Pararhizobium sp. A13: one gene and its partner. The protein of the gene in region 1 interacts with the protein of each later gene in a pairwise test. Links are inferred from orthologs where the notes say so. Each region holds a gene or a part of one and is shown on either strand. Other genes may lie near its edges.

Region 1 (14,526 bases):
CATTCTGAAGAACGGTGGTGCCGCTGCCGGTGGTGCGCTGGCCGAAACCGTCCCAGTCGTCGATGATCTGCAGGCCTTCGCTGTTGCGCGGAACGAAGGACATGGTCAGCTGGTCTTCTGCATCCAGTGCGAAAATGACGATCCATTCGGCAAAGAGAACACCGGTCGAATAGAATTTGCGGCCATTGATCCTGTAGCCGATGCCGTCGGCTGTAAGGCGTGTGTTGTAGTCGCCGACAGTCTTCGTTCCGATTTCCGACAAGGCATTGCCGAAGCGATCGCCGGCAAGGGCACGGTCGAAGAAGAACTTCTTCTGTTCCTCACTGCCGTCGGTGCGCAGCGCCTCGAGAATGTAGAAGTGGTTCTGCGGGATCTGGCCGATCGAGCCGTCGGCTTCCGACAGGATCGCTATGACCTCGGCGAGAACTGCGTTCGACACGTCTGCGCCGCCATATGCGTCGGGTACCGTTATCGCAAGCAGGCCTGATTGTGCGAGGAGGTCGATCTCGTCATAGGGGATGATGCGATTAACATCGCGCTCGCTCGCCCGCTCTGCAAAGATCGACGCGAGGCGCCGTGCCGCTTCGAGAGCCTCTTCTTCCGTCCTGAGCCTGTGTGCCGCTGGGCGGATATGCTCGGAGAGATGTGACACGGTTGCCATAAATCGCTTCCAATCCTGTGAGGGTGGATCATCAGTGGCGGAATGACGAATTTTCGTGAAGGTAGCATATTCTATCGATTTTATGGATATTGAATTTTCTTTCCTTACAGAAGTTTTTTGCCGCCGTCATAGTTGGCGTCATGGTTGGGTGTCTGTCTTCGTTCAAGCCAGATCGTTCGCGAAAGGGCATCCACTCTTCGTTTGTGGGAGCCGACGCGATGACGCGTACACTTATCCTGCCGGGTTTCATGGGGTCTGGAACGGACCATTGGCAGCAGCATTGGTTGTCCGACTATCCCGGCTCGCGCCTGGTGGAGCAGGACAACTGGGACCGGCCGCATCTGGATGCTTGGCTCGTGCGTCTTGAATCTGCTCTCGAAAAGCACGGTGACGTTATACTCGTCGCGCACAGCCTTGGTTGCTTGCTGGCTGCGCATCTTGCAGGTCGGGCATCGGCTGAAAGAATCCGTGGGGCGCTGCTTGTTGCGCCCTGTCATCTCGACAGGACAGACCAAATCCATCCGGATGCCATCCGCTTCGGGTCGATGCCGGAAAAACGATTGCCGTTTCCAAGCCTTGTCATCGCGAGCCTGAACGACCCTTATATGCCGTTCGAGCAATGCCGGCACTACGCGTCCGTTTGGGGCAGTGATCTGATCGATCTTGGGTATGCCGGACACATCAACGTGGCAAGCGGATTTGGGCGTTGGGTGCATGGTTATAGGCTCGCGTCCCTCTTCCAGCGCGATGGTTCGGACGGGATGCCCGGGACGGTATCAAGGATCGGTTCGCACCGCCCGTTCCGGGGAATAGTTCGGGACAGACGATTGCTGTCCTAGAGCCGGCTTCCCCAGGGAACGAAGCGCCGTTCGATCAGTCGCGCAACGGTTTCCAGCAGAAAGGCGATCGCGGCGATGGCAAGAATGCCGCCGATGACGACGTCGGTGACCAGAAATTGGGCGGCAGCCTGAATCATGAACCCGAGGCCGCGTGTTGCCGCGACAAGTTCCGCGGCAACCAGCGTAGACCATCCCGCACCAAGCGCGATCCGGATCCCGGTGAGTATGGAGGGCAGGGCGCTCGGAAGCGTGACATGCCGAAGAACCTGGGTGGGCGTGGCTCCAAAGGAGCGGGCGGCGTTGATCCTGTCGCTCGAAACAGACTTCACCCCCGCCACTGTCGAGAGGATGATCGCCGGCAGCATGGCGAGCGAGATAACAACGATTTTCGAGGTCTCACCGATGCCGACCCAGATGATGATCAGCGGCAGATAGGCAAGCGGCGGCAAGGGTCTGAGAAATTCCACGATAGGGTCGAAAATCCCCTTGCCGACTTGGCTTGACGCAATGGCGAGACCAACGGGAATGCCGATAGTGACAGAGGCAAGCAGGGCTGCGAAAATCCGCAGCAGGCTGGCCAGCGTGTGCTGCGCCAGCGTCGAATCCACGAAACCCGTGGTAGCGAGATTACCAAACGACACGGCAACGGTCAGTGGCGAGGGCAGGAAAACGGGCGAAACCACCTGATAAGAGGATAGCGTCCACCAGCCGGTGATGAGGAGGGCAACGGTCCCTACAGATACCAGGCCGGTCGGAGTGATGAGGCGCGCTTTTGGGCCGTTATCGTCCGCTTTTGCGATCGCGCCGGCGGGAGCCGGAGTTTCCATCGGCAGCGTCATGCGGCGTGCTCCGTCCTTGTGTCGTGAATGAGGTCTGTCAGTCTGTCGTGCAGTGTCTGGAAGGCGGGATCCTTCTTGATCGACCGGGCTGCTCTGCCATCGAGCGCGGCTCGTCCGAAGGATACGGGGATGTCGGCGGTGATGCGGCCCGGATTGGGCGACAGCACGATGATCCGCGTGGCAAGGAAAAGCGCTTCCTCGATGCTGTGGGTGATCAGCATGACGCCGGCCCGGCTGTCCGCCCAGACGCCCAGAAGGAAGGATTGCATCCTTTCCCGTGTCAGCGCATCGAGGGCGCCCAAGGGCTCGTCCAGCAGAAGGAACTTCGGTTCCGACGCGAGTGCGCGGGCGATGCCGACGCGCTGCCGCATGCCACCGGACAACTCCCATATCTTCTTTTGGCCCGCGCCAGCCAGTCCCACATGGGCGAGCAGTTGTTCCGCCACTTTGTGCCGCTCTGCCACGGCCATCCCTCGCAGCCGCAGCGGAAAGGCGATATTGTCGCGGGCATCGAGCCAAGGGTAGAGCGCGTCGTCCTGAAAGACCACCGCGCGATCAGCGTCGGGCTTTGTAACCGGCTTGCCATCCACCGCGATACGGCCCTTTCCGGGCGTAAGGAAGCCGGCGGCGAGATTGAGGAGGCTTGTCTTTCCGGAGCCCGAGCGGCCTATAACCGCAACGAATTCGTCGGAGCGGATACTGAGATTGATGGAATCGAGAACCGGCCCCGCGTTTCCATTCGGCGCGCCATAGTCCAGGGAAACGCCTTCGAAAGTAAGAGAGCTCACGGCAAGACCTTTTCGGAAGGGCCGAGCGTCGGCGGGGACGCCCGGCGAGTGCGTCATTTTCAGAAAGAAAGTTTGACTGCTTCCTCGACCCAGCGGGTCGAGACGTAGGGCGCATAGTCCGGAAGGACCGACGGGATCTTGCCCTGTTCCAGAAGGAAGGCCGATGTCTCGGCGACCGCCTTAACGGTGCCGCCGCCCAGCAGTCCGGTGCCGGCCTGTTCTTCGAGCGAGGGGAAATAATAGCCCTTGAGCAGCGCCGGAACCTCATCCTGTTTGGCGCCGGTCAGTTTCGCGATCTTTTCCGCCTGCGCCGATGTGCCGTTCCATCCATCTGGATTGGCGCGATAGGAGGCATAGGCATCGCCGGTAACTTTTACGAAGGCGGTAACGATTTCCGGATGGGCTTCAGCAAAATCCTTGCTGACGATCCAGGCATCGAATGTCGGGCCACCCCAGTCGGCGACATCCGCCGAGGTCGCAAGTACTGTGGCCGATTTCTTCAGTTCGGTCAGAACCGGATCCCAGACATAGGCGCCGTCAATGTCGCCACGCGCCCAGGCGGCCGCAATTTCCGGCGGCCGCAGGTTGAGAATCTCAAGCGACTTCGGATCAACGTTCCAGTGCTTTAGCGCGGTGAGCAGGCTGTAATGCGCGGTCGAGACGAAAGGTGTGGCAATCTTTTTGCCTGCCAGTTCCTCCGGCTTTGTAACACCCTTGACAGCCAGTGCTTCCGCTTCGCTGATCAGGCCGACGACGAAGATCGTCTCGATCCCAAGCCCCCGGCTTGCCGCGGCCGCCAGCGGTGACGAGCCGACATAGCCGATATCGAGCGATCCCGATGCAATGGCGGCGATCACGTCGGCGCCGCCGTCGAATTTCTGCCAGTTGATCTTGGCTCCCGTCACCTTCTCATAGGTGCCGTCGGCCTGCGGTACGCGCGATGGTTCGACGATGGGCTGGTAGCCGATGTTGACTGTCACATCGGCGGCATAGGACGAGCCGATATTGGCAGCGATGAAAACGGCGGCTGCGGCCACCGATACGAAAAGACGTCTTGTGATGGACATATTGATCCTCTTTGCCGTTCGAGACTTGTCGTTTCCGGCCCGGACCCCATGGTGTGATAATCGGAAACGTCACCATTAACATCACTTAGTCGATATATTTAATGTAGATATAATGTTCTCTGAATGCCTGTCTTTTCGCAATGATGTTCTAAAGTTCAAAAACGGAACATTCCGCCGGCCCGAAGCCACCAACAAGATGTTCGAACTGGTCGGAACGCGCTCGACGCACACGGTCTTGACCGCCATTGGCGCAACGCCGCACCCGCACGCCGCACGATCCGGTCCGCTGGAAATATGATTTCCTCAACGGCGAGAAGCCGCCGCTCCATTCCTGGAGCTGACCAATAGCACGGACAGGGGGTGGGCGATCCGCCGTCTTTCCTGTCCGTCGACTACCGGTGCACTGGCAAGGCTGAAAGCTGCGCGCTGTCTAAGGCACGGGGGCCGGCGTTGCTTGCCATCAGTCTCAGTTTTCCCGAGGGAAGCATATTCTATAAAATAGATAGATATTAATATCTAATTGTTCGCCCGTCTTCACAGCGGCCGCTACGCTGCTCTCTCATCGAGATTTGCGCAGGGGGCGCACTGAAAAGGGGACGAAAATCATGAAGTTCTTTAGTTCGACACTGCTGGGGCTTGCCGCCGCAATCAGTCTGGGACTTTCCGCAGCATCCGCCGCGGAAATCTCCGAGATCCGGATCGACTGGGCAACATACAATCCGGTCAGCCTGCTTCTGAAAAAGGAAGGCCTGCTCGAAAAGGAGTTCGAGAAGGATGGGATCAGTGTCCGCTGGGTGCAGTCTGCCGGTTCCAACAAGGCACTTGAGTTCCTCAATGCCGGTTCGATCGATTTCGGTTCGACCGCTGGTGCCGCAGCACTGATCGCGCGGGTCAACGGCAATCCGGTCAAGTCGATTTATGTCTATTCCCGGCCTGAATGGACGGCGCTGGTGACCCGTGCGGACACGGGCATCGCGTCGGTTGCCGATCTCAAGGGCAAGTCGATCGCCGTCACGCGCGGTACCGACCCGCATATCTTTCTCGTGCGCGCACTGGCGGATGCCGGTCTCTCGGAAACTGATGTCAAGCTGGTGCTGCTGCAGCACGCGGACGGCAAACTTGCTCTGCTGCGTGGCGACGTCGATGCCTGGGCCGGCCTTGATCCGCTGATGGCGTCGGCCGAGGTCGAGGAAAATGCCGCATTGTTTTACCGCAAGCCCGAAAACAACACGTGGGGCGTTCTGAATACCAGCGAGACTTTCGCCGCCGAGCATCCGGATATCGTCAAGCGCGTCATCGCGGCCTACGAGCAGGCCCGGCAGGACGCGGTTGCCGATCCGGCCGCGCTGAAGGCCGTGCTGGTCGAAGCCGCAAAGCTGCCGGAAAACGTGATCGCCAAGCAACTGGAGCGCACTGACCTGACCCAGCTAACGATCGGTGCTCTGCAGCGCGAGACGATCGCCGCCGCCGGCAAGGCGCTCCAGAGCGCTGGCGTTCTGCCGGCCGATGTGAACATCGATGCGGTCACGGCCGAACTGATCGACGAGCGCTTTGCAGTCGGCCAGAGCCAGTGAGGTTCGCGTTTTCATGACGGATACAGCAGAAACAGCCCGTCCCCTTGTGATCCCGATGCCGCAGGCCCCTGCGGCATCTTGGATATCGGCGGCCGGCGCACGTGTCGCGGTCGCATGGGCCGTACCGGTGGCGGTTCTGCTTATCTGGGAGGCTTCGATCGCGTCTGGCCTTTTCACCGGGCGGCTGATGCCGCCACCATCCCGCGTCATGGCAACGCTGTGGGGTCTTCTGCTATCTGGCGACTTGCTCAGCCATATCTCGATCACGACATTGCGGGTGATCCTCGGCTTCGGTCTGGGCACGGTTGCCGGAACGATCGCGGGAGCTGCGACCGGTTATTTCGGTCCGGCACGCCGTCTGCTTGATCCCACCATCCAGGCGCTTCGCGCGATCCCGTCGATCGCCTGGGTTCCGCTCTTCATCCTGTGGTTCGGCATCTTCGAAACGTCGAAGGTCATGCTCATTGCCGTCGGCGTTTTCTTTCCGGTCTATCTCGGCGTCTGCGGCGCGCTGCAGTCCGTCGACCGCAAGATTGTCGAAGTCGGACGCATATTCCGCCTCTCGGGTTTTGCGCTCGTCCGGCGAATCCTGCTGCCGTCAATCCTGCCGTCCTACATCCTGTCACTGCGGTCGGGGCTGGGTCTCGGCTGGATGTTCGTCGTCGCGGCGGAGTTCATGGGCGCTTCCGAGGGGCTGGGCTACCTGTTGGTCGATGGCCAGCAGCTTGGCAAGCCGGATCAGATCATCGCGGCGATCATCACCTTTGCGCTCATTGGCAAGGCGACTGACAGTCTGCTTGTCGCCGCCACGGCGCCACTGGTGCGCTGGCAGGACAATTTCCGGCGGGAGGGTTGAGATGCTGTCATTGCGCAACGTCACGAAGGTCTATCCAAATGGGGTCCATGCCCTCGACCGGGTGTCAATCGACATCCAGCCGGGACAAATAACCGCGGTCATTGGTGGGTCGGGTTGCGGCAAGAGCACGCTCCTGCGGCTGATCAGCGGACTTGACACGCCGAGCGCCGGGTCGGTTTCGCTCGACCGGGAGACGATTTCCAGCCCGCACCCTTTGATAAATCTGATCTTCCAGGAGCCTCGACTTCTGCCGTGGCTCACGGTGTCGGACAATGTCGGTTTCGGCCTTGCCGATATCGACGCGGATGAGCGCCGCCGGCGGGTTGCAAAGAGCCTGAAGACAGTCGGTTTGGCTGACCTTGCCGACCGGTGGCCAAAGGAACTGTCAGGCGGGCAGGCACAACGCGTTGCCATAGCGCGTGCGCTTGTTACGCAGCCGGGGGTTCTTCTCCTCGATGAGCCCTTCTCCGCTCTGGATGCCTTCACCCGCGCCGACCTGCAGAAGCATCTTCTTGACATCTGGGCGGAGGCCAAACCCACGCTCGTTCTGGTAACCCACGACATCGACGAGGCACTGATACTGGCTGACCGCCTGATTGTCATGCAACCTTGGCCAGGTCGCATCTACAAGGAATTGGCAGTTGATATGCCGAAATCGCGCGATCTGGCCTCACCGGGTTTCGAGGCAGCCAAACGTAGTTTGTTGAAATTGCTTGATACCACTTTAACGGCGGCTTGATCGCCTCAATGAGCTCGGCCGCTATTGCTGAAACGCGTTTCGAGGCCGGCAAGGCTACGAAGTTCGGGGTGCCGAAGTGGTATTCACGATGCGGCTCCTGCATCCAGAAAATCATTTCGCAGAAGGATCGTCGATCAATAATAATATACTTTGTACGTCGATTTTATAGCTAATAAGCTTCAGTTTCGATGAGCGACTTCGATGCAAGAAAGGTGTGGTTTTGGTCAATTCTGTCCTTGGTGCGCCGGGCACGTCTGTTTTTGAGTCCATGTCGCGTCTCGCCGCCGAGACGGGTTCGATCAATCTCGGTCAGGGTTTTCCGGAAGGGCTTGAACCACCGGAGCTGATCGAGGCGGCCATTCAGGCGCTTCGCGATGGACCGCACCAGTATCCGCCGATGATGGGGCTGCCGTCGCTGCGTCGTGCCGTTGCCGACAATGCGCGGCGCTTTCTCGGCCTCGAGGTCGACTGGGAGCGCGAAGTTCTGGTGACCTCAGGCGCGACCGAGGCGCTCACCGACACTTTCCTCGCGCTCTTGAACGCAGGCGATGAGGTCATCGTGCTAGAACCTGTCTACGATGCCTACGGCGCCCTCATTCGCCGGGCCGGCGGGGTTCCCGTTCCGGTGCGGCTTGCGCCGCCGGAATGGCAGCTGCCGCGCGACGAACTGCAGATGGCGATCACGCCGCGGACGAGAATGATCGTGGTCAACAATCCGATGAACCCGATTGGCAAGATTTTCGACGCTGCAGAACTGGCGTTTCTCGCGGCGCTGGTGCGTCGCCATGACCTCGTGATCGTTGCAGACGAGGTTTACGAGCATCTCGTCTTCGACGGCAATTCCTTCACATCCTTCCTGTCGCTGCCAGAAATCCATGATCGTGTCGTGCGGATCGGTTCCGCCGGAAAGACCTTTTCGGTAACCGGCTGGAAAGTGGGCTACGTAACCGCCGCGCCGGATCTCCTCGGGCCTATTTCGCGCGCCCATCAATATGTTACCTTCACCACGCCGCCGGCCTTGCAGGCCGCCGTCGCCGTCGGCCTCAATTTGCCAGACAGCTACTTCGAAGGTCTGCGCCGCGACCTCGCAGCCCGGCGCGATGTGCTCGTTGGCGGTTTGCGCCGCGCGGGCTTCCATGTCTCCGATGTCTGGTCCACCTATTTCGCAGTCGCGGATATCGGCGCTTTCGACCCCGAGAAGGATGACCTCGCCTTCAGCAGCCGTCTCACGCTGGAGGCTGGCGTGACGCCGGTTCCGGTGTCCTCGTTCTACGGCGCGCGCGACGTAACCAGTCATGTCCGCTTCTGCTTTGCCAAGACCTTCGAAACCCTGGAGGAGGCGGTCGCCCGGCTCGCCCGCTGGCGCGAAGGCCAGAGCTGGAAGGCTGCTTCGTGAGCACGCATGTCACCTCGTCCGGCCTTGCCGCTGCCCTTGTGGCGCTGAAGGAGCGCTTTGGCGAGAACGTCGTCACCGGGGCTTCTGTGCGCGACCTCCATGCCCGCGACGAGAGCCATCATGCGGCCGTATCGCCGGATGTCGTCGTCTTTGCGGAAACCACGCAGGACGTTGCCGACCTAGTCCTCATCGCCGCCCGCTACACCGTCCCCGTTGTGCCGTTCGGCGCGGGTTCCGGCCTTGAAGGCGGCGCGATCCCCGTTCATGGCGGCATATCGCTGGACACGTCGCGCCTTGACGGCGTGCTGGAAATTCGCCCCGACGACATGATCGTGCGCGTCGGCGCCGGTGTGCGCAGGCTCGCGCTCAATCATGCATTGCGGGAAACCGGTCTGTTCTTCCCCGTCGATCCCGGTGCCGATGCTTCGATCGGCGGCATGGTGGCGACCGGTGCCAGCGGCACGAATGCCGTTCGATTCGGCACCATGCGCGAGAACGTGCTCGGCCTCACGGTTGTCACCGCAGATGGAAAGATCGTCCGGACCGGATCGCTGGCCCGAAAGTCCTCTTCCGGCTATGACCTCACCCGGTTGCTCGTCGGATCCGAGGGGACACTCGGGATTGTCACAGAGGCGATACTGCGGCTGCATCCGGTACCCGAGGCGCTCTCAGCCCATGCCGGATTTGCGACCCTGGCCGGCGCCGTCGCCGCCGTGACGGATATCAAGCGTCTCGGGCTTGTGATCGGCCGCGTCGAGCTATTGGACGAACCGCTGGTCGCGGTCATCAACCGTCGCGGTGCGCTGTCGCTGGCGCCACTGCCGACACTGTTTTTCGAGTTTCACGGCCAGGCCGAAGAGATCGGCTCTCTGTCTGCGACGATTGCTGCCATCGTTGCCGAGCACGGTGGGACGGCACTTGTCTGGGCTCGTGATCGCGCCGCGGCGCAACAGCTCTGGGAGATCCGCCGTGTGGCACTGTCCTGGGCGAAGGCGGAGCGTCCTGGCGCGCACTCCTGGCCGAGCGATGTCTGTGTGCCGATCTCGCGGCTTGCCGAGGTTATCCTCGAAACCCGCGCAGACGTGGATCGCAGCGGGCTTACGGCATATATCGTCGGCCATGTCGGCGACGGCAATTTCCATTGTGTCTTCATGCATTTGCCGGGCGAGGTGGACGAGGTTCACCGTCTCGCGGACCGCATCGTGCTGTGTGCGCTTGAAGCCGGCGGCACCGCCAGCGGCGAACACGGGGTCGGCCTCGGCAAGCGCGCCTATCAGGAGCTTGAACACGGCCGGGAAGCCGTTGCCCTGATGCGCCGGCTAAAGGCGGCTTTCGATCCGCACGGCATTCTCAATCCGGGGAAGGTTCTGCCCGACCCCGCCGATCATCCAACCGCACACTCCTGAAGGATATTTCATGCGCCGTTCATCCACCGTTCTCACTGCCCTGACTGCCCTGGGCCTTCTTTTCGCAGGCTCTGCCTCGGCCGAAACGATCCGCTTTGGGGTCACTGCTGGGCCGCACGCCCAGATCGCCGAAGCACTCGTGCCCGTCGCCAAGGCAAAGGGCCTCGATGTCGAGGTCGTCGAATTTTCGGATGGCGCGCTGATCGATCCGGCAACCGACGACGGCGACCTCGATGCCAACGGCTTCCAGCACACGCCCTACCTCAACCAGCAGAACAAGGATCGCGGCCTCGCAGTTGCTGCCGTCGGCAGCAAGACGGTGCTCCTGCCCATGGCCGGCTATTCGCGGAAGGTGAAATCCCTTGCCGAGCTTCCCGACGGCGCGCAGGTCACCATCCCCAACGATCCAAGCAACCTCGGCCGTGCACTCAAGCTGCTCGAAGCCGGCGGCCTGATCAAGCTCACGCCCGGCCTCACCTTCAACGCCACCGAGCTGGACATCATCGACAATCCGAAGAACATCAAGATCATCCCGCTGGAAACCGCTCAACTGCCGCGATCTCTGGAGGATGTCGATTTTTCGGTCATTACCTCGCATTTCGCGCTGTCTGCCGGCCTGAAGCCGAACCGTGACGCCATCCTGGTCGAGGATCAGCTGTCGGATTATTTCTGCCTGATCGGAGTTGCCGAAAAGAACAAGGATGCGCCTTGGGTCAAGACCCTTGTCGAGGCCTACAAATCGCCGGAAGTGAAGGCCTTCGTCGAAAAGACGTTCGAGGGCAACGTCATCGCGGGTTGGTAAGGCCGTGACAGCAACCGTTCGCCACTTGCCCCTTCCAGCCGAAACGGATGCCGTCCTTGCCGATGGCGTGGCCAACGCGCCCGCGTCGGCGGAACCGTTGATCCGGATCGATGACCTGACCAAGGTCTACGACGTGAAAACCGGCCCGGTTCTCGATCGGGTCAACCTCACGATCGGAGAGGGCGACATACACGGCATTATCGGGCGCTCCGGGGCCGGCAAGAGCACGCTGGTGCGCTGCCTCAACGGCCTCGTTCAGCCGACATCGGGCAAGGTCGTGGTCTCCGGACTGGAGATCAGCCGGCTGTCTGGCGCAAGCCTGCGGACCGCGCGACGCGACATTGCCATGATCTTCCAGCATTTCAGCCTTTTGTCCTCGCGCACGGCTGCCGGCAACATCGCGCTGCCGCTCGAGATCGCCGGGGTGCCGAAGGACGAAATTCGTCGCCGTATTCCAGCTCTTCTCGACCTGGTCGGGCTTTCGCAAAAGGCTGACGCCTATCCTTCGGAGCTTTCCGGTGGTCAAAAGCAGCGCGTCGGCATTGCCCGTGCGCTGGCGCTTGATCCCAAGGTGCTGCTCTCAGACGAAGCGACGTCGGCGCTCGATCCGGAGACGACCGAACAGATTCTGGCACTCCTCAAGGACATCAACCGGCGGCTTGGCCTGACGATCGTGCTGATCACCCACGAAATGGACGTCGTGCGCCAGATCGCAAGCCACGTGACCGTGCTTGAAGGTGGAAAGCGCATTGAGACCGGTCCGACTTTCGACGTCTTCGCCTTTCCCAAATCCGCCGTCGCCCGTTCCTTTCTGTCGAGCATCGTCGCCCAGGATCTGCCGCCGCAGGTACAGCAGCGCCTGCTGCCGTCGCCGGTCGCGGAGTCCGACCCGGTCTTGCGCATCGTCTTCACCGGTGAAGCTGCCCATGATCCGGTCGTGGCAGCGCTCGTCGAAAAGTTCCACATCCGGCCGAACATCCTGCATGGTCGCATCGACTATATCGATGACCGTCCGCTCGGCATCCTGACCCTGATCGCTGAAGGCGGCGCCCCCGTCATCGATCGGGTGCTTGCCTATCTTTCATCCCTCGGACTCTACGGAGAGGTCATCGGACATGCTGTTCGACCTGCTGCCGCCGGCGCTCGCCGGTCTCCTTCTTGATTCGCTGCGGCAGACCGTCACCATGGTGGCGGTTGCTGCGTTGTTGTCGACGCTCGTCGGTCTGCCGCTCGGCATTCTGCTGGTGGTGACGGCGCCGGGCCAGTTTCTGGAGCGCCCCGTTTTTAACCGCATCGCCGGCACGGTGGTCAATCTGGTGCGCTCGACGCCCTTCATCATCCTGATGGTGGCGATCATTCCTTTTACACGCCTTGTCGCTGGAACGACGGTCGGCACGTTCGCAGCCATCGTGCCCCTCACCGTCGCGATTATCCCTCTTTATGCCCGTCTTGCCGAAACGGCGATGCGGGAGGTCGATCAGACACTGATAGAGGCGGCGGAAAGCATGGGGGCGACGCCGTTGCAGATCATTTGCAAGGTTCTCCTGCCGGAAGCTTTGCCAGGCATCGTCGCCGGCCAGACGGTCACGCTTGTCAGCCTGATCGGCTATTCTGCCATGGCCGGCACGGTCGGCGGGGGTGGCCTTGGCGATCTCGGCATCCGCTTTGGCTATCAGCGTTTCATGCCGGAGGTCATGGTGGCGGTGGTCGTCACTCTGGTCGCCATCGTTCAATCGATCCAGATGGCTGGTGATTGGGCAGCCCGCAGTGTCAACCACCGGGTCGCCCGCGGCCGCGGCAGCACGTGACCGATGTACAAACGGGCTGCGCCATAGTGGCCCAAATTCCGTTCATTCAACCGATGAGACAGCCAGATGACCCTCCATTCCCATCCAGTCCAGACACACCTGCCTACGCTCGACTTTTCGCGCTTCCATGGAACGGCCTCAGAGCGGGACGCATTCATCGCCGAACTGCGCAAGACGCTGCATGACCATGGTTTTTTCTACCTGACGGGACATGGCGTCGATACCAAGTTGATCGCCGATGTCGTCGCGACCGCCAAGCGCTTCTTCGCGCTGCCGCTCGAGCAGAAGATCGAGATCGAAATGGTGAAGTCGCCGCATTTCCGCGGCTATAATCGGGCGGGCCTGGAGCGGACGCGTGGCGAACAGGACTGGCGCGAGCAGCTCGACGTCAACACCGAGGGCGAGGCAGTTGCAATCGGCCCGGATACGCCGGCCTGGCACCGTCTTCTCGGCCCGAACCAGTGGCCGTCGGCGCTGCCGGAGCTGAAGCCGCTGCTGCTTGCCTATCAGGCGGAGGTCACCCGCATCGGTATCGATGTGCTGAAGGCGATTGCCGTGGCGCTCGGCCAGCCGGAGGACGTTTTTGCGCCGATCTATGAGCCGCAGCCGTCGCAATTGCTGAAGATCATCCGCTATCCGGGCCGCGACGTGGCAGAGACCGATCAGGGCGTCGGGGCACACAAGGATGGTGGCTTCGTGACCGTGCTGCTTCAGGATGTGACGCCAGGCCTCAGGGTGCGTACGGAGGAGGGGGTGTGGATCGAGGCGCCGCCGGTTCCAGGCACGTTCATCATCAATACCGGCGAACTGCTTGAACTCGCCACAAACGGCTTTGTGCGGGCAGACGTACACGGCGTGGTTGCGCCGCCGGCGGGTGCCGAGCGCTTCTCGGTCGCCTTCTTCCTCGGTGCCCGATATGACGCCTCGATTCCGGTCATCGATCTGCCCGAAGAGTTGCGCGGGTCGCAGCGCGGCATCACGGTCGATCCGCTGAACCCGATCTTCCGTGAAGTCGGCCAGAACCACCTGAAAAGCCGGCTCCGTTCGCATCCAGACGTCGCGCGCGCGCATCACGCCGATCTCCTCGCGCCGGAACAGCGCGAAGGTTAGGGGTATGCACCGAGCACGATCGAAACGGGGAACCCTCCGCATCATCTTCCATATTCGATGATGGACAGGCCTGCAAAGACGGGCGTCGGCAAGCGGATGCTACGACGGACGATGTTCGCTCACTGAGGGCGTTGCGCGCTACGCATCAGCCTCCGCCGTCACGCCGCCGACCGCAGCTTTCCCGCGTTCGTAAACGGCATGATTCGAGGCACTGCTTGCGCATAGGAGTCGTAATCGGGGAAAGTTGCCCGCAACACCCGTTCCTCGTTAACCATGCGTCGCAGTTGGATCAGCCAGTGGATGACGCCAAGTGACACCGACCAGATCGACAGGTTCATGGTGATGAGCCCGATCACCGCGATTTCCTCGGTGAGATAGAGCGGGTGACGCACGATGGAGTAGGGGCCGCTGGCGACCAGTGTTCGCGCTTCAGGCATGATGCTGAAGGCGCGGCCCAGAAAAAACAGCACATAGACCGAGGCAAGAAGTCCGATGATGGTCAAAGCCAAGCCTAACGAGCGAGTAGCAATGGACATTTCAACGGGCGGCAAATACCCGGCGACGACGACCAAAAGGAAGGTGCCCGCCATTGCTGTGATGTAGCCCTCCGTGCTTTCAGCCGAGCGGAGCGGAGGGAGGCG
Region 2 (14,608 bases), on another replicon or contig:
CAGTTGCCCATGATCACCAGATCATAAACGACTGCGAAGGTGCCAGGGCGCTCCACAAGGAACAAGCGGCCTCCGCCAAATCCATGAGCCCGCAGCTTGCCGAAATGTTTGAGCGCGCGTCGACGACTTCCTGGGAGAATGAAGTTACGACGCGGAACCGGCTGGGGTTGCTCGTTTCTGTTCTGCACGCCACTATCGAGCCTTATGATGCCGTGATTGCGCCGAGCTGCGCCCACGTAGCACCGGTCGGCTTGGCTGCTACGGGAACGTCAGACTTCATAAGGCTTTGGACCGCATTTGGCCTTCCTCAAGCCAATATTCCGCTCATGCGCAGGGACGGGGAATTGCCGATAGGCCTCCAGGTCATCGGTTCAGCATTTTCCGATGTAAAGCTTTTGCACTGTGTCGAGATCCTGTCCGCCATTTTGAACACTGGCTCTCGTTCTGCCTTGCCGGAATGAGCTCGTTAACCTGCATCGTCAAGGAGAATCCATATGCGCTCTGCCTTTCATCTTGCCTATCACGTGACCGATCTGGACGCGTCGAGGCGCTTCTATGGTGATATCCTCGGCTGCCGGGAAGGCCGCAGTACGGACACTTGGGTAGATTTCGATTTTTTCGGGCATCAGATTTCCTTGCATCTCGGCACACCATTCGCCGTCACCCGAACCGGCAAGGTCGGCGACCATATGGTCATGATGCCACATCTCGGCGTGGTGCTGCCGCTCGATGACTGGTTTGCGTTGGCGAACCGCCTTCAGACAGCTCAAATCAACTTTGACATCCCGCCGGTCGTCCGCTTTGCCGGCGAACCGGGCGAGCAGCGCACCATGTTCTTCTTCGATCCCAGCGGCAATCCAATCGAAGTAAAGGGTTTCCGTGATTTCGACGGCATATTTGCGCGCTGATAAACATACGCATCGTCCCAGACATCACATCCCAAAGCCGCAAACCGAAAGGCCCCAAAAGCAATGCCCCTGATCGACCTTACCCACGACTTTGCCGACGGCATGCCAGGATTTTCGTTGAAACGAGATGGCGAGGTCAAGCAATTCACCGCCAGCATTCGTCCTTTCGTCACGCATGAGGCATCTGCTCCCTTCTATGATCACAAGGCGAGCTTCGAAATTACGGAGGTATGCTTCCAGACCTCCATCGGCACATACATCGACGCACCGCGGCATCGCTGGAAAGATCGCCGCGATATTGCCGAACTACGTCTCGACGAGCTTATTCTGCCGGGTATCGTGGTCGATGCCACACCCGCCGAGCCTGGCGCGCGCATTGGCCTCGAACACATCGATCTGCCTGAAGATATCAAGGGGAAGGCGGTTCTGGTGCAATTTGGATGGGACCGACATTGGGGTACTGAGACCTACGAGCAGTATCCGTTTCTTGATCGTGATGTCATCGACGCGTTGATCGCGCGGGGCGCATCCCTGCTGGGTGTCGATACTTTCAATGTTGATACACGCGCCGACCCCGCTCGTCCCGCCCATTCGTTGCTTCTTGAACACGATATCCTGATCGTCGAGAATCTGCGCGATCTGCACCTCCTGCCGAACGACGGCTTCCGGTTTTTCGCCATTCCCATCAAGGCCGTCGGCGCTGCCGCCATGACCGTTCGCGCCTTTGCCGAGGTATAGTGATGCTTACAAAAGGGTTCGAACTTCTGACCCGTGATTTAATGTCAATCAACGGCAACTTCGCCTGAAGCGGTGAAGCGGTCATCACGACCGGCTTGAAAGGAATCGAACCGTAGACCGGCAGTAGAGTGTGCCTTTACATTTGATTGCGGGGGGTAGGATTTCATCTTAACTTGCGGTTCGAACAGCAGCATCGCCAGATTCTGGCGGGCTGTTTCGTGCTGCCGCGTCGCTTGTCGGCGAAACCAATCCCTTGACCAAGCTGCTTCGACACGCAGTCTCTCCCAACTAGCGCCTGAAAAGGCCTACGCTCAACGAAAATTGCGCGTAGGCTTGATTTTGCGCATACCACCACCATCCTTGCGTCTAGGCGTTAGGGCGCAGGGAAGACACCGAGGGTGCCGCGACGGGCGTATAGCGAGGCAGTGCTCGAGGTTTACGAGCTGAACTAGATTGCTCTTCTCAAAGACCTCTTTGTATTGGCCTGTGAACGCTCGGCAGCGCGCTACGCCGCTGTTCGCCAGTCGCTGGGCGAGCCTGATCCGTTCAGGCTTCGCTGTCGCGCCGAGTTGCGTGAAATCGTCGCTGAGCTCATTCGTGGGCGCACCGGACGCACGGACGGCTGGCGACAGGGTCTATCCCGCCGACCGTGGGCGCTTCGTAGAGATTGCCGAAGCCGAGCTGACGGGACTGCACGAAGGCAATTTCGCGCGCTATCAGATCCGCCCCTCAGAGTTCGCGGCCTGGCGCAAAATCTGGGAGGCGAAATGACACCCGTTCCAGCGTTTGCACCACATCTTCGCTCTATCCCCTCCGGCGGGAGCCGCCTTGCGAAGTGCCGCGGCTGCCGTGAACCTGCGCTCTTAGTGACTGCTCCCAGATCGCTCCCTTCGGCTCTCTCGGCGAAAAGGAGGCATGCCGCACCGGTAAGCTCACGTCCCGCAGGGCAATTTTTTCCGATACCGCTATGCAAGCCGCCGACGATACACGAGAAAGGCACCTGACGCACTCATCATCGCCAGGGCATACCAGGTCAGCGCATAGACGAGATGATTGTTGCGAAATCGGACGACCGTCAGGCCGCCGATCGGCAGGCCGCCGGGAACAGGCGTTGCATCCGCGTCAATGAAGTAAGGTGCGACATCGTCGAGGCCTTTCGATGCAGCGATGGCGGCGACGTCGCGGGAAAACCATCGGTCGTTTGCCGGGTCGTTGGAACGCAGGAAAGCGCCGCCCGGTTCGCTCATGCGCATGAGCCCGGTGACCTCGATGTTTCCAGCAATATTGCCCTGCGCGCGTTCGGATGCGTCGCGACGATCCGACGGTACGAAGCCGCGATTGATCAGCACGGTCGACATGTCTTGCCGGCGCATCGGGGTCAGCACCCAGAAGCCCGCGCCGCGCTCCGTCACCGCCTGCACCAGAACCGTCTTGTCGTGTACGAAAACGCCTGTCACGGTGACGCGGCGGTATTCGTCCTTCTCTGCGCCGACAGCGTCCCATTGGGCGCGAGACGGCGCCGACACCGCCTGCGCTTGGATGCGCGCCTCCACCCGCGCGATGAGATCAAGCTTCCAGATGAGCCGCTGTACCTGCCAGGTACCAAGGGCAACGAAAACGGCGACCAGCAGCATGGCACCCATAAGCACCAGGCGGGGACGGGAGGGTGAAATGCTGGACTCCGCCTCTCCCTGTAGTCGATCGATGGTCATGATCGCGCTCGGCCCGTCATTCTGCCGTCAGGGCATGTTCTTCATTATCTCGTGCGTCATCGGCATCATGTTCGTGTTGAGGTGATGCATGACCCAAAGTGAACCCGCGAGCGCGATGCCGACGATAACGAGCGTGAAGATCAGCGCCATCAGCGTCCAGCCGCCCTCCGAGCGCGGGTTCATGTGCAGGAAGTAGACCATATGCACGACAATCTGTACGGCACCGATTCCCATCACGAGCACGGCCGTCGCCAGCTTGCTGTCCAAAACGCCGTCCATGACCAGCCAGAACGGGATCGCCGTCAGGATCACGGACAGGATAAAGCCGATCAGATAGCTCCTCAGCGATCCGTGGCCAGCTCCGTGCCCATGGCTGTGTGCGTGATGCGTGTCCGACGCGCTTTCGTGGGAAGGCTGATGAGGATGCGCACTCATACGAGAACTCCCAGTAGGTAGACAAAGGAGAAGACGCCGATCCAGATCACGTCGAGGAAGTGCCAGAACATCGACAGGCACATCAGCCGGCGGCGGTTTTCCGTGATCAGCCCGTGCTTTTTCACCTGCACCATGAGTGTGACCAGCCAGGTCATGCCGAAGGTCACGTGTAGGCCGTGCGTGCCGACCAGCGTGAAGAACGAGGACAGGAAGGCCGAACGGGTCGGACCGGCTCCCTCCAGTATCATGTGGTAAAATTCATAGAGTTCCAGCGCCAGGAAGACCGCCCCGAACACGCCGGTAGCGCCGAGCCAGAATAGGGTTTCCATCTTGGCGTTGCGCTCCATCTGAAGCATGGCAAAGCCATAGGTGATGGACGAGAACAACAGCATGGCGGTGTTGACGGCGACGATCTTGAGATCGAACAGATCGGCTGGCGAAGGGCCTGCGGCATAATTGCGCCCGAGTACGCCATGCGTCGCAAACAGCACGGCGAAGATCAGGCAGTCGCTCATCAGATAGAGCCAGAAACCCAGCATGGTGCTGTTTTCCGGATGATGATCTTCCGTCAGGTAGAACTGCGGCGTTTGGTCTTTGACTTGGGTCTCGCTCATCGTCTCAGGTCCGTTCTGCGAGCAGCTTGGAGCGCGCATCCTCCGTTGCCGCGACGGTCTCGGCAGGGATGAAGAAATCGCGCTGATAGTTGAAAGTATGGCCGATCGAGACGGCAACGATGGCGATGAAGGACATGGCCACGAGCCACCAGATGTACCATATCAGCGCGAAGGCGAGCACGACGCTGATCCCCGCCAGGACGACGCCCGTACCGGTGTTCCTCGGCATGTGGATTGGCTTGAAACCTGCGAGCGGGCGCTCATAGCCACGGTTCTTCATGTCGTACCAGCTGTCGTGATCGTGCACGACCGGCGTGAAGGCGAAGTTGTATTCCGGCGGCGGCGAGGAGGTCGACCATTCCAGCGTGCGGCCGTCCCAGGCATCACCACTCGTCTCGCGCAGCTGATCGCGCCTCAGATAACTGACGATGATCTGGATGACAAAGGAGGCGATGCCGAGCGCGATCAGGACGGCTCCGAAGGCGGCGATGACGAACCAGACCTGCAGCGAAGAGTCCTCGAACTGGCTGACACGCCGGGTGACGCCCATCAGGCCGAGCACATAAAGCGGCATGAAGGCGAAGAAGAAGCCGATCTGCCAGAACCAGAAGCTCATCCTGCCCCAGAACGGATCGAGCTTGTAGCCGAAGGCCTTGGGCCACCAGTAGACGAGGCCGGCCATCAGCCCGAACACGACGCCGCCGATGATGACGTTGTGGAAGTGGGCGATGAGGAACAGCGAATTGTGCAGCACGAAGTCGGCCGGCGGGATGGCCAGCATGACGCCGGTCATGCCACCGATGACGAAGGTGACCATGAAGCCGACGGTCCACAGCATCGGCACTTCGTAGCGGATGCGTCCGCGATACATGGTGAAGAGCCAGTTGAACATTTTCGCGCCCGTCGGGATCGAGATGATCATCGTTGTGATTCCGAAGAAGGCGTTGACCGAGGCGCCCGAACCCATCGTGAAGAAGTGGTGTAGCCAGACGATATAGGACAGGATCATGATCACGCAGGTTGCGTAGACCATCGAGGCGTAGCCGAAGAGGCGCTTTCCGCAGAAGGTCGCGACGACCTCGGAAAAGATGCCGAAGGCCGGCAGGATGAGGATGTAGACTTCCGGGTGGCCCCATATCCAGATGAGGTTGATATACATCATCGGATTACCGCCGAGGTCATTGGTGAAGAAGTTCGTCCCCACGTAGCGGTCGAGCGACAGTAGCGCGAGCGTGGCAGTCAGGATCGGAAACGTCGCAACGATCAGGATGTTGGTGCAGAGCGACGTCCAGGTGAAGACCGGCATCTTCATGAAGGTCATGCCGGGCGCCCGCATCTTGACGATCGTGGCTATCAGGTTGATGCCGGAGAGCGTTGTGCCGACACCGGCCACCTGCAGGCCCCATATGTAATAGTCGACGCCGACGCCGGGACTGTAGTCCGCGCCCGAAAGCGGCGGATAGGCGAGCCAGCCGGTGCGCGCAAATTCACCCACGAAGAGTGACAGCATGATGATGACAGCGCCGGCCGTCGTCATCCAGAAGGAAAAATTGTTGAGGAAAGGGAAGGAGACGTCGCGGGCACCGATCTGCAGCGGCACGACGTAGTTCATGAGACCTGTCACGAAGGGCATGGCCATGAAGAAGATCATGATCACGCCATGGGCCGTGAAGATCTGGTCGTAGTGATGGGGGTTGAGGTAACCCTCGTTGCCGTTGAAGGCGATCGCCTGCTGGATACGCATCATGATCGCATCGGCAAAGCCGCGCATCAGCATGACCAACGCCAGTATCACATACATGATGCCGATCTTCTTGTGGTCGACGCTGGTGAACCACTCGTTCCAGAGATAACCCCAAAGCTTGAATTTGGTGATCAGGGCGAGGATCGCTATGCCGCCGAGCACAACGACCGCAAAGGTCGCGACGAGGATGGGCTCGTGATAGGGGATCGCTTCCCAGGACAGCCGCCCGAAGATGAACTGAGTTAAACTGGTTTCACCGAACATGTGTTGTCCAAATCTCTCGAAATGCGGCCCAAGGGCTATTGAGGGCCTTGCGCGTCCCCCGGCACCGGATCGTCCGGCGCCGCCGAGCACGGGAAGTCCTAGTGCATTTTATGCATGTCGTGGTTCATCGCTTCCGGCTCCTCCTGCCGGTCCTCGATGCCCTCGGCCGGCTCTTTGCTGCGCGAAGGGTTGCCGGTTTCCGGGAAGGTGGCGCCGGACGCAGCTTCGCCGGAAATGCCGCCGCCCTCCGTATGGCGGTTGTCATGCTCCAGCTTGGCCCGGTTTCCATGGCTGTCGACGCCCGCGCCGCCCATCATGTCCATATGCATCATGTCCTTCATGCAGATCTGCCCGGCTCGCACGCACATGTTGAGAACGGCGTCATAAAGCCCGTTCTCGACGGAGGCATAGTAGCGGACGGGCTCCTTGATGCTCGGCTTCTCAAGTTTCAAATAGGCGTCGCGATTGAGCATAGTGCCGCTCTGCTTCGCCTGCGCGATCCATTCATCGAAACCCGCCTGATTGAGCCCGTGGAACTTGAAACGCATATGGGAGAAACCGTCGCCGCTATAGTTCGATGACAAGCCCTGGTATTCCCCCGCCTTGTTGATCACCGCATGCAGCTTGGTCTGCATTCCGGGCATGGCGTAGATCATGCCGGCCAGTGCCGGCACGTAGAAGGAATTCATCACCGAGGAGGCGGTGATCTTGAAGTTGATCGGTACATCGACCGGCGCGGCCAGTTCGTTGACCGTCGCAATCCCGTAGTCCGGATAGAAGAACAGCCATTTCCAGTCGAGCGCCACGACCTCGACGTTCAGCGGCTTTACCTCGGACGTGACGCGCCGGGCCGCATCGATCCGGTCGAGCGGCCGGTAGGGATCGAGCTTGTGGGTACTGACCCATGTGATGGCGCCCAGCGCAATAATGATCGCAAGCGGTGCGGACCAGATGACGACCTCGAGCCCGGTGGAATGATGCCATTCGGGATCGTATTTGGCGGCCTTGTTGGACTGGCGATAGTGCCAGGCAAAATAAAGCGTCAGGCAGATGACGGGCACGATGATGATCAGCATCAGGATCGTCGAAATGACAATCAAATCCCTTTGCTGCGCGGCAATATCCCCTGAGGGCGACATGACGACCATGTTGCATCCGGTGAGGGTCGGCAGCATGAGCATGATCGATAGTCGGGCGGAACTGAATTGCGTCGGCATTTCGGGCTCAACTTGCGTTCTGTTTAGTCGGCAATAAACAGCCGCGGTCGTACTGGGAATGAGGTGCTTCGTCGCAGCGCAGCATTCTGTCGCAGTGCGATAGAGATTTTTGGCTGTCCGTCGCTACAGATTTGTACTAGCGCAATAGGCGTTATCGGTTTCGCTGCTCTCCCGCTGGGGCAGGCCGATGGGTGTCGACGTCTGCAACCTCGCGCGGGTTTCGAACGTTTCGCCTAATTCTTGATATTGGACGTCGATTAGGCAACACTCGAAGGACATGGCGCACATCGCTCGGAGAAGTTCATGAGTTCGGTCGTCAACCCCACATCCACTGGTCTTGAACGGGATGCCCGTCGCATTCATGACGACGACAAGCCGTTGTCGCCGGGCAGCATTGCCATCGGCGTGGTAATCGGCCGAACGTCGGAATTCTTCGATTTCTTCGTCTACGGCCTCGGCTCCATTCTCGTTTTCCCGAAGCTGATCTTCCCGTTCGCGCCCAATCCGGTAGCCGCGACGCTGATGTCCTTCGCACTGTTTCCGCTTGCCTTTCTCGCCCGTCCGCTCGGCTCCTTTGTCTTCATGTGGATCGATCGCAACTACGGACGCGGGACGAAACTCACGATCGCGCTGGTGATCCTCGGCGGCTCGACGGCATCAATCGCGTTCCTGCCGGGCTACGCGACGATCGGATACTGGGCCGTGGCGCTTCTGGCGCTCTTCCGGCTGGGACAAGGTTTTGCGCTTGGCGGCGCATGGGACGGCCTCGCATCCCTGTTGAACCTCAGCGCACCGCCGAACCGTCGCGGCTGGTATGCGATGATCCCCCAGCTCGGCGCGCCCATCGGCTTTGCGCTGGCGAGCATTCTCTTCGGCTACTTCGTCAATAGTCTCTCCGAGGCCGATTTCCTCGAGTGGGGCTGGCGCTATCCCTTCTTCGTTGCTTTCGCGATCAATGTGGTGGCGCTTTTCGCCCGCTTGCGCATCGTCGCCAGTAAGGAATTCGGCGCGGCTATGGACGCCCAGGAGTTGCAGGCCCGGCCGATCTTCGAGATGCTGAGCAAGCACAGCACCGACGTCGTACTCGGCGCCTTCGTGCCCTTGGCGAGCTTCGCGATGTTCCACCTCGTCACTATCTTTCCCTTGAGCTGGGTCATCCTCAACGGCGGGCAGTCGGCAGCGGAGTTTCTGTGGGTCCAGGTTGCCGGTGCGGCCGTTGGCGCCATCGGCATCGTGCTCTCCGGCGTGATCGCCGACAGAATCGGCCGCCGCAGCCAGCTGATGATCGGCGCGATCCTGATCGCGATCTTTAGCTTCTCGGCACCGTTCCTTCTCGATGCCGGGGGCAAGGGGCAGGACGCCTATATCCTGATCGGCTTTGCCATTCTCGGCCTCACCTTCGGCCAATCATCCGGCGCCGTTTCGTCGCGCTTCACGCAATACTACCGCTATACCGGCGCAGCACTCACCTCGGATCTCGCCTGGCTCCTGGGCGCAGGTTTTGCGCCCCTGGTGGCGCTCGGCCTTGCCAGCAGCTTCGGGATCGTCTTCATCGGCGGCTACCTGATTTCCGGCGCCATCTGCACATTGGCGGCTCTGAGCCTTACCCGGGCGCTCGACCAGTATTAAGGCGTTGTCATGTCCCGTGATCTGCTCGCGCCCGCCATTTCGATCGGGTTGTGGAAGACGCGGGCTACGACGCCGTAACATCTCCCATGCGCGAATTTCGGCATCTCTGTCGCGATGCAGAAGCCAGGGCCGCCCGCCTTGATGACTGCTGCAACATTCAATCCCTTTCAAGCAGAAGTGGTTGAAACGCCTCGATAGCTATGGGCGCGGTGGCAGCAATCGAAGGGCGCGCAAAGAGCACAGCCCAATCGATCAGCCTTCCAGCCAACGCACCTCTTCCGGAGTAAGCGTGATCTGTATGGCCTTGAGGCTGTCTTCCACTTCCGCCACAGTCCGCGGACCGATGAGCGGGATGATCGGGAACGGTTGGGCGATGACATAGGCGAGGGCGATGTGGATCGGGCTACAGCCGTGCTTCTTTGCGAGTTCGATTGCGCGGTCGCGGCGTTCGAAATTGCGGTCGGAATACCAGACCCGGACGATTTCCTCGTCGTCATGCTTGTCGCGCCCTGCCCTGTCGGTGAAAAAGCCCCTCCCTTGGCTCGACCAGGCGAAGTTGGGAATCTGCCGCTTCTTCAGCCAGACTTTCCAGCCGTCGTCTGACGCCGCGACACAGCCGGGCCAGATGGGATCGAGCATCTGCGCCAACGAGAAGTTGTTGGAAAGGGCCGCCGGGGCCGCCTTGCCGTTTTTCTCGGCGTAGACGGTGGCCTCGTCCATGCGTTCGCGCGTCCAGTTGGACCCACCGAAAATACCCCGGATGCGCCCACGCCGGACCTCTGCGTCCATGGCATCGACGAATTCGCCGACCGGGATGTCCGGATTGTCGCGATGCATGAAGTAGACATCAACATAATCCGTCTTCAGCCGCTCCAACGACTGATCCAATTGCTTAGCAATCACGTCCGGATAGCAGAGCGGCGAATGGGCACCCTTGCCGATCAGGACGATGTCCTCACGGTTGACCTTGCGGCTCGTAAACCAATCGCCGAAAATGCTCTCGGTCTTGCCGGCACCGTAGACGAATGCGGTGTCGAACAGGTTTCCGCCCGCCTCGTAGAAGGCATCGAGCGTCAGCGAGGCAGAGGCGAAACTCGGGAAGAACTCGAAGCCGAGCGCAACCGTGGAGGCTGGCTTGGCCACGCCGGGGATCTGCCGTTTGGGGACGTTCTTGCCCGAGACGACTGCCGCGCCCGCTATGTTGGCGGTCCGCCTGGCGGCCGTCTCGATCCCGTACTCGAGACCAACGGATGCGCGCCACCGATCGAGAACGCGCAGATTGGCGCACGTATCTTCAGCGCTCATGCCGGGGAAGGTGAACCGGGTGCGGCCAGCACGGATCGCCTCGCCCACCGCATCGACCTCGAACGAGTAGAGATAGCGCTTCTCCTCGACTTCGATTGCCTGCTGTCCATCGCTCCTGATGATGTCGATGCGACCTACCCCGCCGTGCTTGCCCGAGGCGAACCAGAAGTCCTTCACCTCGATGCGGCCTTTCGAACCGATGATGCGCAGCACGTTGTCCTGCTGTGCCATGATCGAGCAGGACACCTCCGCGACGATGTCGTTGGGGAACTTGAGGACCGCCGACGCCCACTCGTCGACGCCGGACGGCCCCAGACGGGCAGCGCCGGACACCGTCAGCGGTTCGAGGAAAGGCTTGTTCTCGGCGGCACCGGCGAGCATGCACACCATCGAGACCGGGTAGCCGCCGACATCGAGAATGCCGCCGCCGGCGAGATCATTGGCAAAGAGACGGTGCTCAGGGCGATAACCGCCCATGTCGAAGCCGAAACTCGAGCGTATAATCCGCACTTCGCCGATCGTCCCGTCCCGCACCAGTTCGACGAGACGGGCCGTCTGCGGATGGAACCTGTACATATAGGCTTCGCCGGCGAAGACACCGGCCTTTGTCGCCTCGTGGAAGATCGATTGCGCATCGAACGCTGAAAGCGCCATCGGCTTTTCGACCAGCACATGCTTGCCGGCGCGTACCGTTTTGATCGCCCATTCGGCATGGCTGGTGTGCGGCGTGGCGATGTAAACCGCGTCGATCCCCGGATCCGCGACAAGCGTGTCGTAACCCTTCACGATGCGCGCGCCCGGAAAGTCCTCGCCGAGGTGGGGCTTGTCCGGATTGCGGGTGGCGATGGCCACCAGGCGGCCCGTCGCGGAATGGGCAATCCCTTCTGCGAATGTCCGCGCGATGGTGCCAGGGCCGATGATACCCCAACGGATAGGTTGTTCTGAGCTCATGGAATATCCTTTTCGGTCAGTCCTGGGGATTGATCAGCGCAGCCGCGTGCCTTCAGCATCGAACGGGAAACAGCGTCTGTCGAAGAGCCCGACAGGCGCGATTCCGGCCTCCCGATGATCAGCGGTTCACCGGATAAGGTGGCATAGACATAGAGGTGCTCCGCGACAGCCACGCGGACGGAAAGGTCGGCTTCGCCTCGGCCACTGCGTGCCGGAAGGCCTTTGTCGGCGACGCGGGGAACTGGTTGGTGGGATCGCCCTGGAGATCGAGACGTGCCGGAAACACTTGAAGCACATTGAAAACCTCCCTTTTTCAATTGTCGTCCTTCAGCGAACATGGGCACATTATCACCGGGCGAAAATCTGTCTCGTACAAAGGGAATGTGGATTTGGCGGAAAGTAAGATGGTCGAACGAGCGATCAACCAGCCGGGTGCCCGCAGCATCGAGGGCATGCCAACCCGGTTGCATTTCTTCCACGCCCATCCCCCGACTATGCTGCGCGCGCATTGGCATGCGCAGATCGAAGTAAACTACGTGATGCAAGGCTCGGTGCACTATCGCATGGCCGACCATGATCTCAGGCTCGGCGCCGGACAGATATGTCTGTTCTGGGGCGGGCAGCCGCACAGGATGGACGAGTCCTCCGACGATTCCATCTATGCCGGCGCTCATCTGCCACTGGTGCATTTCTTCCGCATGCGGCTGCCGCCGGCAATCTCGGCAATGCTGATGGGCGGCGCTACGATGCTTACATCCAAGACGGATTGTGCCGACGACCGTAACTTTCCGCGCTGGCGTAGCTGGGCTAACTCCGGAGACGAGATAAAGGCCCAGCATGCGGTGGAAGAACTGCTGCTGCGCGTCGAGCGAATGTTCATGGAGCCTTACACGATCGTTTCGTCCGGCAAGGCATGCACGGCCGAGAACTCCTCGGTTTCGCCGTCGTCCGGCGTCGAGCGCATGTGCGATTTCATCGCTGCCAACTTTCTCGAGGAGATCGATGCAGTCGATATCGCCGCAGCAGCCGGATTGCATCCGAAATACGCCATGAACCTGTTTCGCAAGTCGACGGGTATGACGATGATCAAGTACTTGACCCTGCTGCGCCTTTCGCGGGCGCAAGCCATGCTGATAAATTGCAACGACAGCATTCTGCAGGTGGCGCTGGATAGCGGCTTCGGTTCGGTGAGTGCCTTCAACAAGGCTTTCCGGCAGATTGCCGGCATGCCGCCTTCGGATTTCCGGCGCGACATTCGCGTCGCGGCCCGGGGAACCAGTTTCTTCAGCTAGGTAGCTGATTGTATTGACGGAGCCGGTTGACTGAACCGGCTCCTAATTTCGTTCCTAACCTAGATTGTCACGGTCGCCGTTCGCGGCTTTTTCGCTATCCTCGGCGAAATTCATCAAACGATCCGGAAGCTTTTTGCGACGAACCTTGAGGAAGATCAGAAGACAATCTGTGCTTGGCGAGAAAAGTGGACAAGCGCGATCGTTGACGAAAAGTTGACCGATGTTGCTGCATCACGTTTGAGCGGGGATTTATGAGATGAGACCGTCCCCATGATCCACTTGGCCCCTGGCTTCGACGAGTATCGTGAGCGACTGGCACAGACTTCATCTCTGTCCAACTTGGCACTTCGAAATCTGACGCTTTGAGGTCGAACGTGTTGGGCCGAGCAGAAACTTCGGCCGCCCCCCTTTCGAGATGACGAGGAACTTTTCTCCAAGACGTGCAGTTACACCACTACAGCGAGAAGCGCCGCAAACTCAAAACCGTTCGATCCGCGACAACACAGAACGCAGGGAAGCGCGTAGAGTATTCCGCGGCTAACTAATCCCTGAGAACATCTCGTCATCTACTGCGTCAAGGGCGAAAGCCGCCACCTCGATAAGTGGCGGCTGGGCTGTGATTGTCTTTTGCGGCCAGCGCGCGTCTGGTGCAGGCGACAGTGTGGCCGAACTTTTGACGCCGGGCCTCTTGCTCGCGACGCAACGCCGCGCACGGCGTTGCGTCGTTCACGGTTTACCTGAAGTTCGATACATCCAACAGAACTGTGGCTTGCGCATTGGAGTTGTACGCGCGCTTCGCCGCGTCCAGGATTATTGCCCGCATCCTGTCGAAGGCTTCGAGATAGTCTCGTTCTGCTGCCGGGGTTCTCAGAGCCAATCCCCTGGCGAGAACATCGACGGTCACGAAACATTTGACCTCAAACATTCCATCGTAACCGGTAAAGCGAACGCGCCTGTGGGTTTCGTCATAACTGCGGGCACTATTGGGAAATGAGAGAGTCATGACGTACCTTCGGTTCGAACGAATTGGAAGAAACTAGCGCAAAACGAAATAGGCGACAAAGATCAAGGGGAGAGAGTCTAGAGCGATTCAGTTCGCAGTATCGTCGTTCGCCTTTTTATTTTCGATCGCCAGCTCCCTCAGCAAATCGGCAACTTCGACAAGTGCGCCGCCGCCTCTTCAAGCGTTCATCCGGCGCGGATTGCTTCTTCCATGACCTGTTGAAACTTATTCTCAATCGCTTCCTGACAATCGAGGAATCGGTAGTCGTAGTCGCCATCGTGCTTCGGGGCTTTGATCGGCTGCATGTTGGTTCCTCCGGCTGGCGACTAGACAGTATGCGCCTACATCGGCGAATCCTTAAGTTTTTTTCATCGCAATTGGACGGTGAGAAGGTCGGCCGGTAGAGCGCTAGACCCCCAGATATGATCGCCAAGGCGGAGAGGATGTACGGCGCGGTCATGGGTTAGAACGCGCGTTGCGATAGGTCGGCGCGCCGGAATAACTCTGTCGGCATAGAAACTGTGAGGAAGGTTGCTGGCTTTTGGGGCGAGACTGGCGGAACATAGTATTGCCTCGAGGGCGTGACATCTCGGCCGGCCGGAATCCTTGCCGGAAAAGGAATTCGGTCCCACAATCGAGCACCGCCTCGTCGCTTGCCCGGACCACAGCACGCCATTTGCTCTGCCAGACGCGGCGGGCTTTTTGCTGATCAACATGAGTTGAGTTCTCCGGACGGCGCCGCCCGCATTACAGTCCTCTGCACGGCGCGACCATGGAGGAGCTGGATCTTGCGTGT

The links.
Region 2: the proteins of WI754_RS17675 (region 1) and cyoB interact in binary tests that used the Escherichia coli proteins (3 or more experiments, as listed by UniProt). The link is inferred for Pararhizobium sp. A13 from one-to-one orthologs.

Annotation. Positions count from the first base shown.
Region 1 is NZ_CP149510.1:3,587,938-3,602,463, reverse strand. The notes cover bases 6,845-9,671. They hold WI754_RS17675 (aminotransferase), read left to right. Parts: upstream 6,845-7,583; coding sequence 7,584-8,759; downstream 8,760-9,671. Other genes in these bases: WI754_RS17670 (FAD-linked oxidase C-terminal domain-containing protein), read left to right, coding at 8,756-9,671; WI754_RS17680 (ABC transporter ATP-binding protein), read left to right, coding at 6,845-7,363. In the rest of the region: WI754_RS17720 (SfnB family sulfur acquisition oxidoreductase), read right to left, coding at 1-661; WI754_RS17715 (alpha/beta hydrolase), read left to right, coding at 880-1,500; WI754_RS17710 (ABC transporter permease subunit), read right to left, coding at 1,497-2,339; WI754_RS17705 (ATP-binding cassette domain-containing protein), read right to left, coding at 2,336-3,127; tauA (taurine ABC transporter substrate-binding protein), read right to left, coding at 3,187-4,194; WI754_RS17690 (aliphatic sulfonate ABC transporter substrate-binding protein), read left to right, coding at 4,800-5,768; WI754_RS17685 (ABC transporter permease), read left to right, coding at 5,824-6,624; more of WI754_RS17680, read left to right, coding at 6,626-6,844; more of WI754_RS17670, read left to right, coding at 9,672-10,165; WI754_RS17665 (MetQ/NlpA family ABC transporter substrate-binding protein), read left to right, coding at 10,176-10,967; WI754_RS17660 (methionine ABC transporter ATP-binding protein), read left to right, coding at 11,065-12,129; WI754_RS17655 (methionine ABC transporter permease), read left to right, coding at 12,083-12,775; WI754_RS17650 (2-oxoglutarate and iron-dependent oxygenase domain-containing protein), read left to right, coding at 12,842-13,885; WI754_RS17645 (isoprenylcysteine carboxylmethyltransferase family protein), read right to left, coding at 14,044-14,526. UniProt on the Escherichia coli protein: Shows aminotransferase activity with methionine and histidine as substrates, and to a lesser extent also with phenylalanine.
Region 2 is NZ_CP149511.1:383,716-398,323, reverse strand. The notes cover bases 3,914-6,822. They hold cyoB (cytochrome o ubiquinol oxidase subunit I), read right to left. Parts: upstream 6,416-6,822; coding sequence 4,412-6,415; downstream 3,914-4,411. Other genes in these bases: cyoA (ubiquinol oxidase subunit II), read right to left, coding at 6,514-6,822; cyoC (cytochrome o ubiquinol oxidase subunit III), read right to left, coding at 3,914-4,407. Also shown: WI754_RS23415 (amidase), read left to right, coding at 1-461; WI754_RS23410 (VOC family protein), read left to right, coding at 495-908; WI754_RS23405 (cyclase family protein), read left to right, coding at 972-1,646; WI754_RS23400 (hypothetical protein), read left to right, coding at 2,100-2,417; WI754_RS23395 (SURF1 family protein), read right to left, coding at 2,612-3,358; cyoD (cytochrome o ubiquinol oxidase subunit IV), read right to left, coding at 3,386-3,793; more of cyoC, read right to left, coding at 3,790-3,913; more of cyoA, read right to left, coding at 6,823-7,632; WI754_RS23370 (MFS transporter), read left to right, coding at 7,936-9,261; WI754_RS23365 (aldo/keto reductase), read right to left, coding at 9,514-11,517; WI754_RS23355 (helix-turn-helix domain-containing protein), read left to right, coding at 11,901-12,809; WI754_RS23350 (DUF1488 domain-containing protein), read right to left, coding at 13,543-13,812; WI754_RS23345 (carboxypeptidase), read left to right, coding at 14,466-14,608. UniProt on the Escherichia coli protein: Cytochrome bo(3) ubiquinol oxidase is the terminal enzyme in the aerobic respiratory chain of E.coli that predominates when cells are grown at high aeration.